Regions from separate parts of the Aerococcus loyolae genome, predicted to be linked through region 1. Evidence: predicted binding sites of a transcription regulator. Region 1 holds the regulator's gene; each other region holds the start of a gene.
The links. Region 1 encodes CtsR, which represses protease genes until heat stress. Its sites were predicted from a motif close to TTGGTCAAAAAAGGTCAAANA; they were not measured.
Positions count from the first base shown of each region.

Region 2: a site for CtsR is predicted at 1,531-1,551, ahead of CJ190_RS02880 (ATP-dependent Clp protease ATP-binding subunit). Genes of this name have one in related genera too.
Region 3: a site for CtsR is predicted at 2,895-2,915, ahead of clpB (ATP-dependent chaperone ClpB). Genes of this name have one in related genera too.

Region 1 is NZ_CP126958.1:1,678,433-1,684,716, reverse strand. It holds gene CJ190_RS07640 (hypothetical protein) at 1-1,285, shown strand, start outside; gene CJ190_RS07635 (cation diffusion facilitator family transporter) at 1,481-2,602, shown strand; gene CJ190_RS07630 (CtsR family transcriptional regulator) at 2,721-3,179, shown strand; gene CJ190_RS07625 (ATP-dependent Clp protease ATP-binding subunit) at 3,210-5,729, shown strand; gene CJ190_RS07620 (hypothetical protein) at 5,797-6,009, shown strand; gene CJ190_RS07615 (2-dehydropantoate 2-reductase) at 6,196-6,284, shown strand, end outside.
Region 2 is NZ_CP126958.1:654,874-661,157, forward strand. It holds gene CJ190_RS02880 (ATP-dependent Clp protease ATP-binding subunit) at 1-1,430, opposite strand, end outside; gene CJ190_RS02885 (phosphocarrier protein HPr) at 1,720-1,986, shown strand; gene ptsP (phosphoenolpyruvate--protein phosphotransferase) at 1,988-3,712, shown strand; gene CJ190_RS02895 (glycosyltransferase) at 3,878-5,086, shown strand; gene CJ190_RS02900 (YkuJ family protein) at 5,151-5,378, shown strand; gene CJ190_RS02905 (Mur ligase family protein) at 5,502-6,284, shown strand, end outside.
Region 3 is NZ_CP126958.1:572,978-579,261, forward strand. It holds gene CJ190_RS02525 (dihydrolipoamide acetyltransferase family protein) at 1-109, shown strand, start outside; gene CJ190_RS02530 (ATP-dependent Clp protease ATP-binding subunit) at 208-2,832, shown strand; gene clpB (ATP-dependent chaperone ClpB) at 3,008-5,626, shown strand; gene CJ190_RS02540 (IS1182 family transposase) at 5,811-6,284, shown strand, end outside.

The sequences.
Region 1 (6,284 bases):
TATTTATTACTTAAAGATGAATCCCAAGCGCTATTACTTGAATATGACCTTTATGGAGGGTTTAAATTTTGTCATTTTCTACGGGCTAGCTGCGACCATCACGCTAAAAGCCATGGGGCTTTCTCTTTTTAGTGGAATGAATATGACCCTCTTTTTCCTCGGCTTACGCGTCTTAGCGCAATCCCTCTACCTGAAGCTGGTTAATCCCAAGCGCCAAGTTCCTAACCAACCCTTTACGGTAGTGATGATCGCCATGATTTTTGTCGCTGGGGGGCTTTTTGTGGGCTTGTCGATTATGGAAAACTCGGCCAGCTTCCACTTACCTATCAACTGGCTCTTCCAGCCCCTCACCGCGCTTTTGGGAGTGGTCATGGCAGGGGTTGGGGCCCATTGGCTAGCAAAATCCGACAAATACCAGGCCTTGGCCCGGTCAAGCATCAACCATGACAGTATCCGCCATATCGATCAAGCTGTGACCAATGCCCAGTCCGCTAATGTTAAGGTGGATGTAGAAGATATCAAGGTCCCGGCTAGTTCCGATCAGTATGACCACTTACAGGGGATTAGCTATATTAATGCCATCTTCTTTGACCGACTGGGCCATCGCTTGAACAAGCAACGCCGGATTATCTTTATGATTGTCTTAGGTCTCTTTGCCTTAATCAGTGGGGGAATCTTTATCTACCAATTCTTCTTCCACGGTGACTTAGGCATTAGCCAGGCTGACTTGGAAGAGGCCTACCAGACCTACTTGGTTGTGATGGTGATTTATGCCTGTCTGTTTTTGAATATTGGGGAATCCTTTACCCGTTTTTGCTTTTTCAATATGGACCGCTATCTGATGCATAATAATTATTATCGCAATCCTGACCTTTTGGCAGAGGCTATGGTGATCCGCTTTCAGCGTTGCTTCCGCTATAATTTACCCACCTTGCTGGTTCTCATGCTAGGTTCTAGCCTGGTCTACTTCCAGTTGGGCGGCCAACGCATACTGCCTTTGGGGGTTTTACTCCTTAGTCAAATCGTGGTCATGGTTTTCTTTACGGTTCACTACCTCTACTTATATTACTGGCTCCAACCTTTTACCGCCAACCTGGAAAGCAAGAGTCCACTCTATAATATTATCCGCTCCTTGAGTATTTTTATTCCCTACCTACTTTATATGAATGCCGAATCCATTGGACCACGAGTGATTTTAGGTATCTACCTCTTTATTATCGCCTATATTATTTTAGGTTATCTCCTGTTGAAGTTTATCGGGCCTAAACGCTTTGTCTTACGTTAGACCTTAGACCTTGTCCTTACTGCGGGCAGGGTCTTTTTTCTGAAGGCTGTTAATAGATAGGGTTTTAGTTTTAGACTAAGCGACTTTATTTAATAACTAATTAAATTTACTTAAAATATGAGACTACAGAAGTAGTTATTGTTTGTACTGGAAAGAAATGATGATATGATAGGGTATCATAAGGAGAGTGAAAACATGGAAACACTTTACAGGATAGTCGGTATCGAAAGCCAACGTCAATATGATTGGTTAGCTCAGCAAATAAAAGACCTCAACCAAGATAAGGGCTTTGCCATTCAATTAGACCAGGATATCGTCCGCTTAAACCGCCAGGAAGAATTACTTTACTTACGTCGTTTTTTAGCCTTTGAACAATTTTCCCTTGTCCCCTTAGATTCCGAGGGCCAATTAGATGAGAATAAGCGTTTACAATTTAGAAATAGCCAAGAAACGGCTAAGAAGATGCGTTTGGTTCTCTTTCTCAATGCCTTTTTCACGGTCTTTGAGGCCTTCTTTGGCTGGACCTTAAACAGTGCAGCCATTCTCTCGGATGCCATCCATGACTCAGGGGACGTCTTAGCTATTGCCATTGCTTGGTTCTTTGAAAAAATTTCTGGCCGTGAGGCAGATAATCGTTATTCTTATGGCTATCGCCGCTTTTCCCTGCTTGGTGGACTGATTACAGCAGTCTTTCTCCTCATCGGATCCGCCTTTATCCTAGTGACTTCTATTCCTAAGCTCTTTAATCCTGAACCGATCCATGTGACGGGGATGTTCTGGGTGGCTGTCTTTGCTGTAGTGGTGAACGGCTATTGTTCCTGGATGATGCATAAGGGCCAGTCAGCCAATGAGCAGTTACTCAACCTCCACCTCTTAGAAGATGTCTTAGGCTGGGTAGCGATTTTGATCCTCTCGGTGATCCTCCGCTTTACCAATTGGTATTTCTTAGATCCACTGCTGTCGATTTTGACTGCGGCTTGGATTATCAGCCAAAGTTTCCCTCGCTTCCTTAATATTTCTAAGATTTTCCTCCAAGCGGTTCCCGAAGGTATCGATGCCCAAGCCATTGGCCAACAGATCTTAGATTTAGACGAGGATATCGATGGCTTATCCCACCTGCATATCTGGTCAACCGATGGGGAACAACATATGGCCAGTGTTACCGTTCTTACCTGTCGCTTAACGGCGGATGAACAAGAAGAACTTAAACAAAAAATCCGCTCCTTGGTAGCTAAATATAATATAAATCATATAACCATTGACACGGTTTACGATCCTGACCATTCTATTCAAAGAGAAAGTAGCCAGCGTAACTAGGTCAAAGCCTAATGAGGTCGCTATTTGTGAATTAAATAGTTGACCTCATTCCTTTTTTTGCTTATTATTAAAGTATATTAGTCAAAGTTAGTCAATAATTAGTGAAGGAGGTGAGGACATGAGCAACCGGAATATGTCAGATATTATTGAAGCCTATCTAAAAGAGGTGCTTCAGGATACTGAACGGGTCGAAATCAGACGGAGTGAAATTGCTGACCGCTTTGAATGCGTGCCTTCACAGATTAATTATGTGATTAATACACGTTTTACCCCCAAGCAAGGCTATCAAGTCGAAAGTAAGCGGGGTGGTGGTGGCTATATCAGAATTATGAAATTGAATATTATCGATGATGCGGACTATATTGATAATATGATTAGCCTCGTAGGCAACGACATTTCTTTGCGTGATGCTGTATCGATTCTCACTAATTTGATGAAGAATGAACTGCTCAGCGAGAATGAGGCGGCTATCATGCACTCAGCCATTGACAAGGAAGTCATGTCGAATTTTAAATCCCCGGATCGTGTCCGCGCAGTGATACTTAGAAACATGTTAGAACATTTGAAATATCACTAATTACTCCGGTAATTAGAAAAGGAGACAACTATGAAAGACATCTATACTGAAAAAGCCAAGACCGCGATTGGATTTGCCAAAGAAGAAGCTGAATACTTTCGTCATCCAGCCATTGGTAGCGAGCATATGCTTTTGGGCTTATACCGCGAAAGTGAAGGTGTTGCTCATGCCGTCTTAAGCGACTACTTGCCAAGTTATGAGAGTCTTCGCGAAGAGATTGAATTTGTTACCGGCTATGGGACCAGTGACACAGCGACCAGTCAGGAAGACCAGGTACAGTTTTCCCCACGGATGCAAGAAGTCCTCAACCAAGCCAGAGACTTAGCCAAGTCCATGCAGGCTTCTTTAATTGGTACGGAACACTTATTATTGGCCTTGATCAATGAGGAAACCCTGGCTAACCGCCTGCTTAAGAATCTCGATATAGATGTTAATCGCCTGCGTAGTGATGTCTATCAGATGTTAGGGCAAAAAGAACCGGTCAGAAATCGGACGAAAAAGCCACGGGGCAAACAAGGCAAAAGCAAAACGCCAACCCTGGATAGTATTGCCAAGGACCTGACTCAAGCTGCCAAGGATGGCAAGTTGGACCCAGTGATCGGCCGCCAACAAGAAATGCGCCGGCTTATGCAAGTCTTAAGCCGCCGGACCAAGAATAACCCTGTTTTAGTTGGTGAACCGGGTGTCGGCAAAACCGCCATTGTTGAAGCCCTGGCCATCCAAATGAGCCAGCACCAGGTTCCCGAAAACTTGCTGGATAAACGCCTCATGGTCTTAGATATCGGGTCTTTAGTGGCTGGGACTAAGTACCGTGGTGAGTTTGAAGACCGGATGAAGCATTTAATTGAAGAAATTGAAGATCAAGGCAATATTATTCTCTTTATCGATGAAATTCATACCATTATTGGTGCTGGGGGAGCAGAAGGGGCGATTGATGCCTCCAACCTGCTAAAACCTGCCCTGAGCCGGGGCCAAGTCCAATTAATTGGGGCAACCACCCTCAATGAATACCAAAAATACATTGAAAAAGATGCGGCCTTGGAAAGACGTTTTGCTAAAATTTTAGTTGAAGAACCAAGCCTGGAAGATACTGAGGCCATCCTGAAAGGGATCCGGCCTGCTTATGAAAAATACCACCAAGTGGCCATCCCTGATGACAGCATTAGCGCCTGTGTACGCTTGAGTTCCCGTTATCTGTCGGACCGTTTCCTACCGGATAAGGCTATTGATGTTATGGACGAGGCAGCCGCTACCAAGCGTCTGGATAATCCGATAGCTAATGGGGCTCGGCGAAAGAAATATCAAATTGAACAGGAATTAAAACGTCTCAACCAAGAAAAAGAATACCATGTCCGTAACCAGGCCTTTCAAAAGGCGGCTGCGGTCCATGCCCAACAAGCAGACTTAGTCAGAGAGCTCGGTCGTTTGGAAGAAGATGAAGGCGACCAAGAGGGTCAAGACAGCTATGACTTAAGCTTGACTAGCCAAGACGTGGAAAACTTGATCCATGCGTGGACCGGTATTCCTGTGCAAGAGCTGAGTCAAAGTGACAATGACCGCTTAATTCACCTAGAGGACCGTCTCCATGACCGGATCAAGGGCCAGGATGAAGCAGTCAATGCCGTCGCCCGGGCCATCAAACGCTCACGCAGTGGTTTAGGACAAAGAAACCGTCCTATTGGTTCCTTTATGTTTCTCGGCCCGACCGGGGTTGGGAAAACCGAATTAGCCAAGACCTTAGCCGAAACTCTCTTTGGCTCCCAAGAGGCCCTGATTCGATTAGATATGTCTGAATACATGGAGAAATATTCTTCTAGCCGGATGATCGGGTCAGCACCTGGTTATATTGGCTACGAAGAAGGGGGCCAACTGACTGAAAAGATCCGTCAACACCCTTATTCTATTGTCCTCTTTGATGAAATTGAGAAGGCCCATCCGGATGTTTTTGACCTCTTACTCCAAGTCCTCGATGACGGTTATATCACTGACAGCAAGGGTCGGACGGTGGACTTCAGAAATACTGTGGTTATCATGACCTCTAATATTGGGGCCACTGAATTACGGGATGAGAAGTTGGTCGGCTTTGGCCAAGGAAACCAAGAAAAAGACTATCAAACCATGAAGAAGCAAGTCTTGGATGCTTTGAAGAAGACTTTCCGACCGGAGTTTCTTAACCGGGTTGACGAAGTGATCGTCTTCCACGCCCTGAGTCAAGATAACTTGAAGGAGATTGTCCGCAAATTTACCGATCAAATTAGCCAACAAGTTGAAGAACAAGGATTGACCTTACGCTTTACCAATGGGGCGATTAAGCAACTGGCTAAGGACGGTTATGACCCAGAAATGGGCGCCCGGCCAGTTCGCCGTCTCATCCAAAGACAAATTGAAGATGCCCTGAGTGACTTGCTTATTGAAGGCAAGGTCCAAGCGGGAGACCGCCTCCAAGTGGGTAGTCGCCAAGGCAATTTCTACATCCGTACCCAACACGGAGACGGCAGCGAAAGTCAGGCTGATTTGGCCAAGGTCGAGGAAAGTCTGTCCCTCGGATAGTCCAAAGAAGACTTTATATCGCTTTTAGTGTATGATAAAGACAAGCTTAATAAAGAGGAGGGTTACTATGGACAAGACAACAAAATTAGTATTAATTGGTTTAGGTACAGCTGCTGCTATTACAGCCATTGTCGCCTTGGCAATGTATGAAGAAGACCAAAATCAAACGCTAAGCAAGGCTTGGGACGATGTTTCTGATAAGGCACAAAAGCAAGGAAAACGTCTAGCTAAACAAGTTGATCAACTTGATTTACCTGAATGGGTAGAACGTTTTGCCTAAACTCTCATCGATGCGAGTGCTTTGGCACTAAACAGCAATACTTAACTACATGAAGCGGTTATGACTCGGTCAGACCGCTTTTTATTTTATTATAAAAGCTTTTTGTAATTGGGAAAATCCATGCTACAATAGACAAAAGTAAATTTAACACATTGTATTTTGCCAAACAGTGAAGGAGGAAAAAAGATGAAAATTGTTATATTGGGTGCCGGTGGTATGGGTTCCCGTTTCGGCTTAATGTTTAAAAAAGCTGGTAAGGATGTTGTCTTACTCGA
Region 2 (6,284 bases), 1.0 Mb from region 1:
AGCTGACGGGCTAATTCGGTCTTACCAACACCTGTTGGTCCCACAAATAGGAAGGAAGCAATGGGTTTATTGCCTGGGTGGAAGCCCACACGGTTACGGCGGATTGCTGCTGATACTTTTTCGACAGCGGGATCTTGGCCGATAATTGTCTCCTTGAGTTCATCCTCAAGTTGCAATAAATTGCTTTGTTCTTGGTCTTGTAACTGGCCGACGGGGATACCAGTTTTGGCTTCCACTAATTCTTCGATGTCTTCGACGGTGATCGTTGGGACTTGTTCAACAACAGCTTCATTATTAGCGGCCATATCCTTATATTTCTTTAATTGGTCGCGGTAATAGGCTGCCTTCTCATAATCTTCAGCATCGGTAGCCATTTCCTTTAATTTTTCTAATTCTTTAATCTGATTTTCTAAGGCCTCTTTATCCAAGAAGGGAATGGTTAAATTTTTCTTGGATCCCGCTTCGTCGAGAAGGTCGATGGCCTTATCAGGTAATTGCCGGTCTTGGATATAACGATTAGACAGGATAACCGTTGCTTCTAAGGCCTGGTCAGTAAAGTGAACATGGTGGAATTTTTGGTATTGGTCGGCTAGGCCCTTGATAATAGTGATGGCTTCTTCCACCGAGGGTTCATCCACTTGAACAGGTTGTAAGCGGCGAGCCAGAGCGCCATCTTTTTCGATACGACGGAATTCATTTAAGGTTGTTGCTCCGACTAATTGCATTTCACCCCGAGCCAGAGCAGGTTTTAAGATGTTGCCAGCATCCATTGATGAATTATCGGCTGTTCCTGCTCCCACGATTTCATGGATTTCATCAATGAATAGAATGATTGATTGATTTGAGCTGACTTCTTTGATTAGGGCTTGCATTTTTTCTTCAAATTGGCCCCGAACCCCAGTGCCTTGGACTAAAGAAGCCACATCTAAACTAATAACTTCTTTGTTTTGTAGCTTTTCAGGAACTTCTTTAGCCACTATTTTTTGAGCTAAACCTTCCACAACTGCCGTCTTACCAACACCGGCTTCACCAATGAGGACAGGATTGTTTTTGGTTCGACGGTTGAGAATTTCGATCACCCGATTTATTTCTTGGTCACGGCCAATGACCGGGTCGTACTTGCCTTGTCGAGCCAATTCGGTCATGTTGGTCCCATAATTAGCCAATAGGCTATTTCCTTGGCCATCATTAGGATGGTGTGGAGGCTCTTGGCCGTTAGAATTATGGGTCCCTTTATCTTGCATTTGTCTGAGTAGCTCATAGAGGTTTCCCCATGAAGTATTATCATTATTGCTTTTTCCAGCTTGAGATTGGTTGCGAATTATCTCTGCATAACAAGGCTGGCAAAGGTTAATTGCCTGTCTTTGACCATTAATATTCGCATACATGTGAATGGCAGCTTCGCGTTGGTTACAACGTTGGCATTTCAATAGTGCCACGCTCCTTTCTTAAGAAATTGGCCAATATTTTTAATATACATATATTGTAAAAATACCTTTTTGATAAACATTGACCTTCAATAGTCATTATACATTGACCATGTTTGACATTCAAGTCATAAAGCTTGTTTTCCCATGCTAAAGCCAAGGAGAATTTAATTAAGTAGTTGTCACCATGCTTAAAAAATGGTACATTATTAATGTAACGGTTTTCTTTTCTTTAAGCGATAGTTGGGAAAGTCGTCAAATTATGTAGATTTAAAAAAAGGAGATTATAATAATGAAAACTCAAGACTTTAATATTACTGCAGAAACTGGTATCCATGCTCGTCCAGCAACCTTACTTGTGCAAACTGCAAGCAAATTTAAATCTGATATTAACTTAGAATATAAAGGTAAATCTGTTAACTTGAAATCTATCATGGGTGTAATGTCCTTAGGAGTAGGCCAAGGTGCAGATGTAACCATCTCTGTTGAAGGTGAAGATGAAGAAGAAGCAATGGCAGCTATTCAAGAAACCATGAAAAGTGAAGGGTTGTCAGAATAACATGGAAAAGTTGAAAGGAATTGGGGCTAGTGATGGTTACGCCATTGCTAAGGCCTTTCTTTTGGAACAACCTGACTTATCCTTTGAAGAAGGAAAAGTAGAAGATGCTGATGCGGAAATTGACCGCTTAACCAAGGCTATTGATGATAGTCGCATTGAGATCGCTAAGATTAAAGTGATTGCTCAAGAACGTCTATCTGAAGAAGAAGCAGGCGTTTTTGATGCTCATTTACAAATGCTAGATGACCCAGAGATGATCGCGACATACCAACAAAAAATCAAAGATGAAAATCTTGACGCTCAAACTGCTGTGCGCCAAACTGCTGATGGCTTCATTGCTATCTTTAAAGCCATGGAAGATAATCCTTATATGCAAGAACGTGCAGCGGATATTAAAGATGTTACCGACCGCCTCATCGCGCATTTAATCGGCGCAAAAATCCCTAACTTGAGTTTAATTGATGAGGATGCAATTGTTATTGCTCCTGATTTAACTCCGAGTGATACAGCACAGTTAAACAAATATGTTAAAGGTTTTGTTACTGATATTGGGGGACGGACATCCCACTCAGCAATTATGGCTCGTAGCTTAGAAGTTGCTGCTGTTGTTGGAACAACTTCTGCTTCTGAAGCGGTTAGTGATGGGGACTTAGTCATTGTCGACGGTTTTGAAGGGGAAGTTTTAATTAACCCAGACCAAGCCACTGTTGATAGCTATAAGGACAAAGCTAAGGCCTATCAAAAACAAAAACTTGAATGGGAAAGCCTTAAAGATGCCGATTCCCTAACTAAAGATGGCAAACAATTTGAAATTGTTGCTAATATTGGTTCACCTAAGGACTTACCCGGTGTTCATGAAAACGGGGCCGAAGGTGTAGGGCTTTATCGGACAGAGTTCCTCTATATGGATTCAGACCACTTCCCAACTGAAGAAGAGCAATTTGAAGCTTATAAAGAAGTTTTAGAATCTCTCAACGGTAAAAATGTGGTTATCCGGACCATGGATATTGGTGGGGATAAGAAACTCCCTTATTTAGCCTTACCAGAAGAGTTGAATCCTTTCTTGGGTTACCGTGCGATTCGGATTTGCTTAAGAGAAACGGATATGTTCCGTACCCAATTACGGGCTCTCTTACGTGCCTCCGCTTATGGGAAATTAAGTATTATGTTCCCAATGGTAGCTACTTTAGAGGAATGGCGTCAAGCTAAAGCTTTATACGAGGAAGAACGACAAAAATTAATTGACGAAGGCGTTGAAGTTGCTGACAATATTCAAGTGGGGATTATGATTGAAATCCCAGCAGCAGCTGTTTTAGCTGATCAATTTGCCAAGGAAGTTGACTTCTTCAGTATTGGAACCAACGACTTGATCCAATACACCATGGCTGCTGACCGAATGAATAATAATATCTCTTACCTCTACCAACCTTATAACCCAGCCGTTCTACGTCTGATTAACTATGTGATTCAAGCTAGTCACAAAGAAGGTAAATGGACTGGTATGTGTGGAGAAGTAGCTGGTGACCAAACCGCTATCCCACTACTTGTTGGTATGGGCTTAGACGAATTCTCTATGAGTGCAACTTCAATTCTTAAATCGCGTTCCTTAATGGCTCGCTTAGATTCTAAGGAATGTGAAGAATTAGCTCACAAAGCCATGAATGAAAAGACCAGTTCAGAAGAAGTGGCCGAAATGGTTCATGACTATGTGTCTAAGTTAGACTAAAAAGAATAAACTGATCAAGTGCTGGTAATGAATACTGCCTTCAGTGAAGGAGAGTGATTCAATCATACCAGCACTTTTTTCTTGGATTGGTATTCACTCTGACCTGTGCTAAAATAAAAGTACTTTGTACAGTTTAATAGTAGATAATCATGAGGGGAGAGGAAAATGAAGATCGGCTTTTTTACGGATACTTATTTTCCACAAACTAGTGGGGTGGCTAGCTCAATTCAGACCTTAAAAGAAGAATTGACCAAGGCCGGCCACCAAGTTTATATTTTTACCACGACAGATCCTAAGGTGAAAGAGGATCAAGCAGAAGAAGGAATATTTAGGTACGAATCCATCCCCTTTCTCTTTTTTAAAGAACGTCGGGTGGCAGTGACGACTTTACGACCGATTTATAAAAAGGCCAAAGAACTAGACTTAGATATCATCCATACCCATACCGAATTTACCATGGGAATTTTTGGTGTCATGGTGGCCCACCGTTTGCGCCTACCGATTGTCCATACTTATCACACCTGGTATGAAAATTACCTGCATTATATCTTAAATGGTCACTTAGTTCCTAAGGCGGCGGTTAAGTCCTATACTCGTTATTTTTGTCAATTAGCTAATACGGTCATTGCCCCTAGTCAAATGATCCGCCAAGTTCTACTAGACTACGGTGTTGAACGTCCGATTGAAGTAATACCGACCGGGGTTCATTTTTCACAGCAGCTAGCAGAGGCAGATCTCCAAAAATTAAAGCGTGAACTGGGGTTTGAGGACGATCAGCTGGTTCTTATTACGGTTAACCGGATTGCCCAAGAGAAGAATTTAGATAGCTTAATTCGGCAGATGGCTCAACTTCTGGAACTTATCCCCCAGGCTAGGCTCCTGATAGTTGGTGATGGGCCGGAAAAAGACCACTTAATGGCCCTTTGCCAAGAACTCAAGATAAATCATGCAGTTATTTTTACTGGGATGGTTCCCCATGAAGAAATTAATGGTTATTATCAAATCGCAGATATTTATGTGAATTTATCCGTGACTGAGACCCAGGGAATTACCTTTATCGAGGCCATTGGTAACCATCTGCCTATCGTGGCAATGAAGAATGACTATTTACTTAACTTAAATCGGACAGCACCGATTGGTAAATTACTTGACCAGGTTGACCAGTTCAGTCAGGCAGTGCTTACCTTAGCAGAGTCAAGATCAGAAAATTGTCAAGCTTTTAAGCACTTAGAACAGGAAATTTCCGCCCAGACTTTCTATGAACGGGTCTATGCCTTGTATACTTCTTTAATAAGGAAGCAAGAAAGTCAGATGGAAGATGCCGATACTAGCTTTTTCGAGAAAATTTCTGAAAATATCTGGCCCTTTCAATAATTTTTACTTTTCATTTCATGACTTTTTGTTAAAATGAAACAAGAGTAATGAAAGGGGACAAAAAATGCAAGCTTCACAACTAAAAGCGATTATTTCTCGACTTGAGGCCATGCTTGAAGAGGGATCAGATATTGAAGTGAGACGATTTGAAAAAGAAGGCGAGGAACGATGCATGGTGCGCTATGATCGTGAAAGTGAAAGCTTTCTATTAATTGAGCATGGGGTAGATCAAACCTTTCAGTTTGATGACATCGATCTCGCCGCTATGGAGATTTACGACCTCATTCAATAATTTTACCAACCAACAGCCTGGAAATTGTCCAGGCTTTTTCTGTAAATAGACAATTGGGCTGATCTTGTTAATCAAAGTTGACTTAGTGTATAATGGGAATTCAGAAGAGAAAGTGAGGCAATTATGAACAAGACATTAAGGGAGATATGTCGCCTACTTGATGAACGGGGGCAATTAAAGAGTCCACTACTAAGGAGTCAGGCGCCGGTCCAAAACTTAAGTTACAATTCCAAGACGGTTTCTGAAGGAACATTATTCTTTTGTAAGGGCGCCCATTTTAAACCGGCTTATTTAGAACAAGCCCAAGCTTTAGGAGCAGTTGCTTATGTGAGTGAGCAGGACTATGAGCTGGATTTACCCCTCATTCAAGTGGAAGATATTCGCTTAGCCATGCCTATTATTGCGGATTTCTTTTACCAAGCTCCTTACCAAGCCTTTCACCTAACTGGGATTACGGGGACTAAAGGAAAAACGACAACCACTTTTTATTTAACTAAGATTCTTGATTTGTACCAGGAAAGCTTAGGAAAGGGCCCAACAGCTTATCTGTCTTCCTCGCACTACTATGATGGTGTTGACCAAGGGGAATCCCACTTAACCACGCCCGAATCCCTTGAACTTTTCTATCGCTTTAACCATGTCCGCCAGTCAGCAATCGACTTTATGACCATGGAGGTTTCCAGTCAGGCTCTCAAGTATCACCGTGTAGCAGAAGTTCCCTTTGAAGTCGGAGCTTTTCTAAATATTTCCACGGACCATATTTCGCCAAGCGAGCATCCCAATTTCGAAGATTATTTCATGAGTAAGTTAAAGCTCTTTGACCAAAGTCGCTTGGCGGTGATTAACTTAGACGCTGACCATATCGATCGAATTTATCAAAGAGCAAGCAATTCGAAAACGGTCAAG
Region 3 (6,284 bases), 930 kb from region 1:
CCCATTAAGTTTAACCTTTGACCACCAATTATTGGATGGTGATCCAGCTGGTGCTTTCTTAGACCTAATTGTTTCTTATCTAGAAAATCCTTATAGCTTATTGCTATAAAAGCTTAATGATTATAAGTTGAACAGTGATAGCAGGAGAGGGCTGGGACAAAAGTCGCAGCCTTCTTGTTATTTATAGGCAGGTAAAGGAGGGAAAAAATGGTTAATAGTCAAAAACGCTTGGCCGAAAATATAGAAGCGGCTTTAAAACAAGCAGAAAAGTTGGCCATTGATAAAAAACATAAAAATATTGCTATTGCCCATCTCTTTAACTATTTAATCGAAGATCAAAATGGTTTTATCTATCGTTTCTTAAAGTCTTTAAATGTGCCAATGAAGGCCATGCAGGCGGAAATTAATCGCGAGTTGGCACGTATAGGTAGTGACTATGGCAAAAATCTTAACTACGGTCAGCAATTTTCTAAACATCTCGGCGACCTGCTTCAAGGAGCAGAAGACTACCAAGAAAAGCGACAAGCTAACGAAATCGCTAGTCAAGACCTCTTAATGGCCCTATTTGATCTGAAAAACAATGAACTGACCCATTGGTTAAATAATTATGTTAACCGAGCCAGTGCTCATAAAAAATTAGCTGATTATCAGGAGAGACGGACGGTTGACAGAGATGATGTGAGCTTATCCTTTCCGGCCTTATCCAAGTATGCCCGAAATTTAAATGCCAGTTACCGTGCGGGTGAAATGGATCCCATTATTGGTCGAGAAAAAGAACTGGCTGATATGGTACTCATCCTATCGCGGCGGTCAAAAAACAACCCTCTCCTCATTGGAGAAGCTGGCGTCGGTAAAACTGCCTTAGTTGAAGGCTTAGTCCAGCGTATTGAGGAAGATAAGCTGCCTTCCAGCTTAAAGGGCACTATTGTTATGGCTTTAGATATTGGAGCTTTGATAGCAGGAGCAAAGTATCGTGGTGATTTTGAAGAACGCCTAAAAGCCGTGCTTGATGAAGTGAGAAGTTCCCAAGGGAAAATTATTCTCTTTATTGATGAAATCCATACGATTGTGGGAGCCGGAAAGACAGAAGGTGCCATGGATGCCGGTAACTTACTCAAGCCTATGTTAGCTCGGGGTGAAATTCATTGTATAGGGGCGACTACCCACCAGGAGTACCACCAATATTTTGAAAAGGACCGTGCCCTGGATCGTCGTTTTCAACGAATACTTGTTGACCAACCGACTCTAGTGGAGAGTCAGGCAATTCTTAAAGGTTTACAGGCCCAACATGAAAGCTACCACCAGGTTTTTATAGAAGACCAAGCCATCGAAGCTAGTGTGACTTTAAGTAATCGCTACATGACTGATCGCTACTTACCAGATAAGGCCATCGATGTCTTAGATATTGCTTGTGCGGAAGTAAGTATGACTCTTAAAGAAGCGCCTGTTAGCTTACTAGCAGCCAAAGAACGGCGCTATCATTTGGAGTTAACCTTAGCCAAGACGCAAACCGCTTCAGACAGTCAAGCTGATGAAACGGATAAACTTCAACAGGCTCTGTCTAGCGCTCAAAATGAGGAAGCTAGTCTAGAAGAGCAATGGCAAGCAGAAAAAGCTTTGCTTAAAGACTGGCAAGACTACCGGCAAAATTTATTGCAGACGCGCTTAGACTTGAGGCAAGCCCAAAAAGACTTTGATAGCCAGGCAGTCAAAGTTTTACAAGAGGAAAAGATTCCTCAGTTAGAAGATAAAATAAAGCGAGTTCAGGCAGACTATCAGACCATTTTAGATGGAAGTGATGGCCCCTTATTAGATCCTTGGGTAAGGAAGAATGATGTGGCCAAGGTGATTGCCAGACAAACCGGCATCCCAGTGGCCCAAGTGGCCGAACATGAACGGGAAAAATTAATGCATTTAGCTAGCCGCTTACACCAGCGTATTGTTGGTCAAGATCCAGCTGTTCAAGCCGTTAGTCAGGCAGTTATACGGTCTCGTGCCGATGTCCAAGACCCTAACCGACCTATTGGTTCTTTCTTGTTCCTTGGGCCTACTGGGGTAGGTAAGACGGAATTAGCTAAGGCCTTAGCCGATCAGTTATTTAATGATGAAGAAAAAATCATCCGTTTAGACATGAGTGAATATATGGAAAAGCACAGTGTTGCCCGCTTAGTTGGGGCGCCTCCTGGCTATGTTGGTTATGAAGAAGGGGGACAATTGACAGAAGCAGTTCGTAGACAGCCCTATGCGGTTATTCTTTTAGATGAAATTGAAAAGGCCCACCGTGATGTCTTTAACCTTTTATTACAAATTCTAGATGATGGCCGGCTAACAGATAACCAAGGCCAAGTGATTGATTTCAAAAATACTATTTTGATTATGACCAGTAATTTAGGTTCGGATATTCTGCTTGCAGATATGCTTCAACATAAAAACAGTGAGATATCGCTTGAAGCTCGTCAAGCAGTAAGTAAGAAACTTCAAGAACATTTCCGACCTGAATTTTTAAACCGGATTGATGATACGATTCTTTTCTCTGCCTTATCTAAAGAGAATATGGAGGCAATTGTTGAAAAACTCCTAGACCAGTTGAAAGTCCGCTTAAGTCAGCAAGATATCATCCTGACTTATCAAGAGGGCTTAAAGGATTGCTTAGCTGACTCTGCTTATGAACCTGAATTTGGGGCCCGGCCCTTAAAGCGTTTCATTCGCAAACACTTGGAAACACCTCTAGCCGAACGCATCATTAGTGGGCAAATAAAAGCACAAGACCAAGTCAATCTTTCTTATGATAAGGACTCTGAACAAGTGACTTTTAAAGTCAAAGAAAAATAAAAGCAAGGAGCTGTGACGCAGATAGCACAGCTCCTTTTTGTCTTCTAGGAAGATAAATAAAATATTTGACTAAGTTTGACTAAATAAGTTGATCAATACTGACCAATATGTTATAATAGTTAGTGTAAAGGTTAAAAGATACCTTTAAAATGAATGAATCAAAGGAGCGAAGAGAATGAATAATATGGAAATGACAAGGAGTTTACAAGAAGCTCTTGCAAATGCGCAACAAATTGCGATGACAAGACATCATCAAGAAATCTCGATTCCGCATCTCTTCAAAGCATTAGTACAATCTGGACAATTTGCTTATAATTTTTATCATCAAATGAATATTCCAATGGACGAACTCGATAAGGAACTTGACCGTGAATTGGATAGTATTGCTGTAGTGAATGGCAGCAATGTGCAATACGGACAAAGTATTTCGCGTTCCCTAGCAGAATTATTGCAAACCGCCCAAGAAGAGGCCCAAGGATTCCAAGATGAATACTTGTCTACTGAAATTCTATTACTAAGTCTTTTTAAATTGAACTATCTCGACCTGACTAAATGGTTGTCTACTTATATAAGTTATGACCAAGTGAAGGATAAGATCAAAGACTTGAGAAAGGGTGATCGCGTGACCTCACAAAACGCTGAAGAAAATTATGATTCCCTGGAAAAATATGGGAGCGACTTAACCGCGATTGCTAGAGAAGGGAAAATGGATCCTATTATCGGCCGTGACGATGAAATTCGTGACGTTATCCGGATTCTCTCTAGAAAAACCAAGAATAACCCTGTCCTGATTGGGGAACCGGGTGTTGGTAAGACCGCGGTTGTAGAAGGCTTGGCTCAAAGAATCGTCAAAGGTGACGTGCCAAGTAACTTACGTGATAAGACCATCTTTTCCCTAGACATGGGTTCCTTATTAGCCGGAGCCAAGTATCGGGGTGAATTTGAAGAACGCTTGAAAGCAGTTCTGAATGAAATTAAGAAGTCAGATGGAGAAATTATCCTCTTTATTGACGAAATCCACACCATTGTGGGTGCGGGTAAGGCAGAAGGGGCTATGGATGCTGGTAACCTCTTAAAACCGATGTTAGCCCGGGGTGAGTTGCACTGTATTGGGGCCACTACCCTAGATGAATACCGGGAATACATGGAAACCGATAAGGCCTTAGAGCGTCGTTTCCAAAAGGTCCTCGTCAATGAGCCGACTGTCGAAGATACCATCTCCATCTTACGTGGTTTGAGAGAAAGTTTTGAAAACCACCACCATGTTAAAATTCATGACCAAGCCTTGGTAACGGCGGCTGAATTATCTGATCGTTACATTACTGACCGCTACCTTCCTGATAAGGCTATTGACCTAGTCGATGAAGCCAGTGCTGAAATTCGTGTAGAAATGAATTCTATGCCGACAGAACTTGACCAACAACGGCGCCGTCAATTGCAATTAGAAATTGAAGAAGAGGCCTTAAAAGAGGAAGATGATCCTGCTTCTAAGGAACGTTTAGAAGAATTGCAAAAAGAACTAGCTGAAGTCCGTGAAAAGACTAACCAACTGACCTTGGAATGGGAAGATGAAAAGGCTTCTCTCAGTCATATCCAAGACAAACGCCAAGAAATTGACGATGCTAAACGGCAATTAGAAATTGCTCAAAATAATTATGACTTAGAAAAAGCCGCTCAATTACAACATGGGACCCTACCTAAATTGGCTAAAGAATTAGAAGACATGGAAGAAAAATACGAAGCTGAAGCCAGCGGTAAACCCAGCCTGGTCCAAGAATCGGTAACCGAGGACCAAATTGAAGAAGTGGTTTCTCGTCAAACCGGTATCCCAGTGACTAAGTTAGCCCAAAATGAACGGGAAAAATTACTTGACCTGGCTGACCGTTTACATGTACGGGTAATCGGCCAAGACCAAGCCGTTAATAGTGTGACTGATACGGTGCTCCGTTCTCGGGCAGGTATTCAAGACCCTAACCGGCCTTTAGGTTCCTTCCTCTTCTTAGGACCAACCGGGGTAGGTAAGACGGAACTGGCTAAGGCTTTGGCTGAGCAAGTCTTTGACTCTGAAGATAACATGATCCGTATCGATATGAGTGAATACATGGAGAAAGCCAATGTGTCTCGTTTAGTCGGGGCTTCACCTGGCTACATCGGTTATGAAGAAGGGGGACAATTAACTGAAGCAGTCCGCCGTCATCCTTATTCTGTTGTCCTCTTGGATGAAATTGAAAAAGCCCATAGTGATGTTTATAACATCCTCCTCCAAATCCTTGATGATGGTCGTTTGACAGATGGTCAAGGCCGGACAGTGGACTTTAAGAACACCATTATTATCATGACCAGTAATATCGGATCTGACTTACTCTTAGAAGACGCTAAAGATGGAAATACTTCAGAAATATCTACCGAGGCTCGAGACAAAGTCAAAGAACGCCTTTATAGCTATTTCAAACCTGAATTTCTTAACCGGATTGATGATATTATCCTCTTTACGCCATTGTCACAAGACAATATGCATGGTATTGTTGCCAAGATGCTGGCAGGGCTCAATAAACGTCTCAAAGATCAACACATTCAATTGCAATTTAGTGATGATTTAATTGATTGGATTGCTGAGACCGCCTATGAACCTGAATTTGGTGCCCGTCCACTCCGTCGCTTTATCACCAATGAAGTGGAAACGCCGTTGGCTCGCGCTATAATCGCCGGAGATGTCGCCGCTGGCCAAGAGGTTGAAGTCCACTATGACAAGGACCAAGACCGGGCCAGCTTTGAAAAAATCAAAGATGCCTAAGCGAATGAATAGCGATTAATAGAAGAAATAATGATGAAAGGAGGCTGGGACAAAAGTCTCAAAACAAAAAGGGTTAAGAAGTTAGTTTTCACTAATTTCTTAACCCTTTTACTTAAAATTAGGTATTAAAAAAGCACCCTGTTATAATATTAGTAACCACACTAAAGATTAAGGGGTGCTTCTTATGTACATACAATATAACATGAATCAAACAACACTTCCACTAGAATTATCTGCATGTATCGATCCAGATCATATTGTATTTTCAATCTATAATTTTATTGAGTCTCTGGATGAAAAATACTTTGAAAGCTTCAGTACGCAGGACGGCCGCCCTGCCTATCATCCAAAGCCTTTAATCATGGCACTTCTATATGCTTATAGTAAAGGCGTATTTAGCGGAAGAAAAATAGAGGAACTGATGGTTGAAAATTTACCCATGCAGTGGCTAGTCGCTCAACAAGTTATTAGCTATCGAACGATTAATCGCTTCCGTTCTTCAGAAAATTGCAGATCTTTATTAGAAAATCTATTCGTTGAGTTTACCACTCAGTTAAAGTTAGAGAAATTAATTCATTTAGAAAATTGCTTTATCGATGGAACTAAAATTGAAGCGAATGCCAATAAATATTCTTTTGTTTGGAAAAAGGCAACTGAA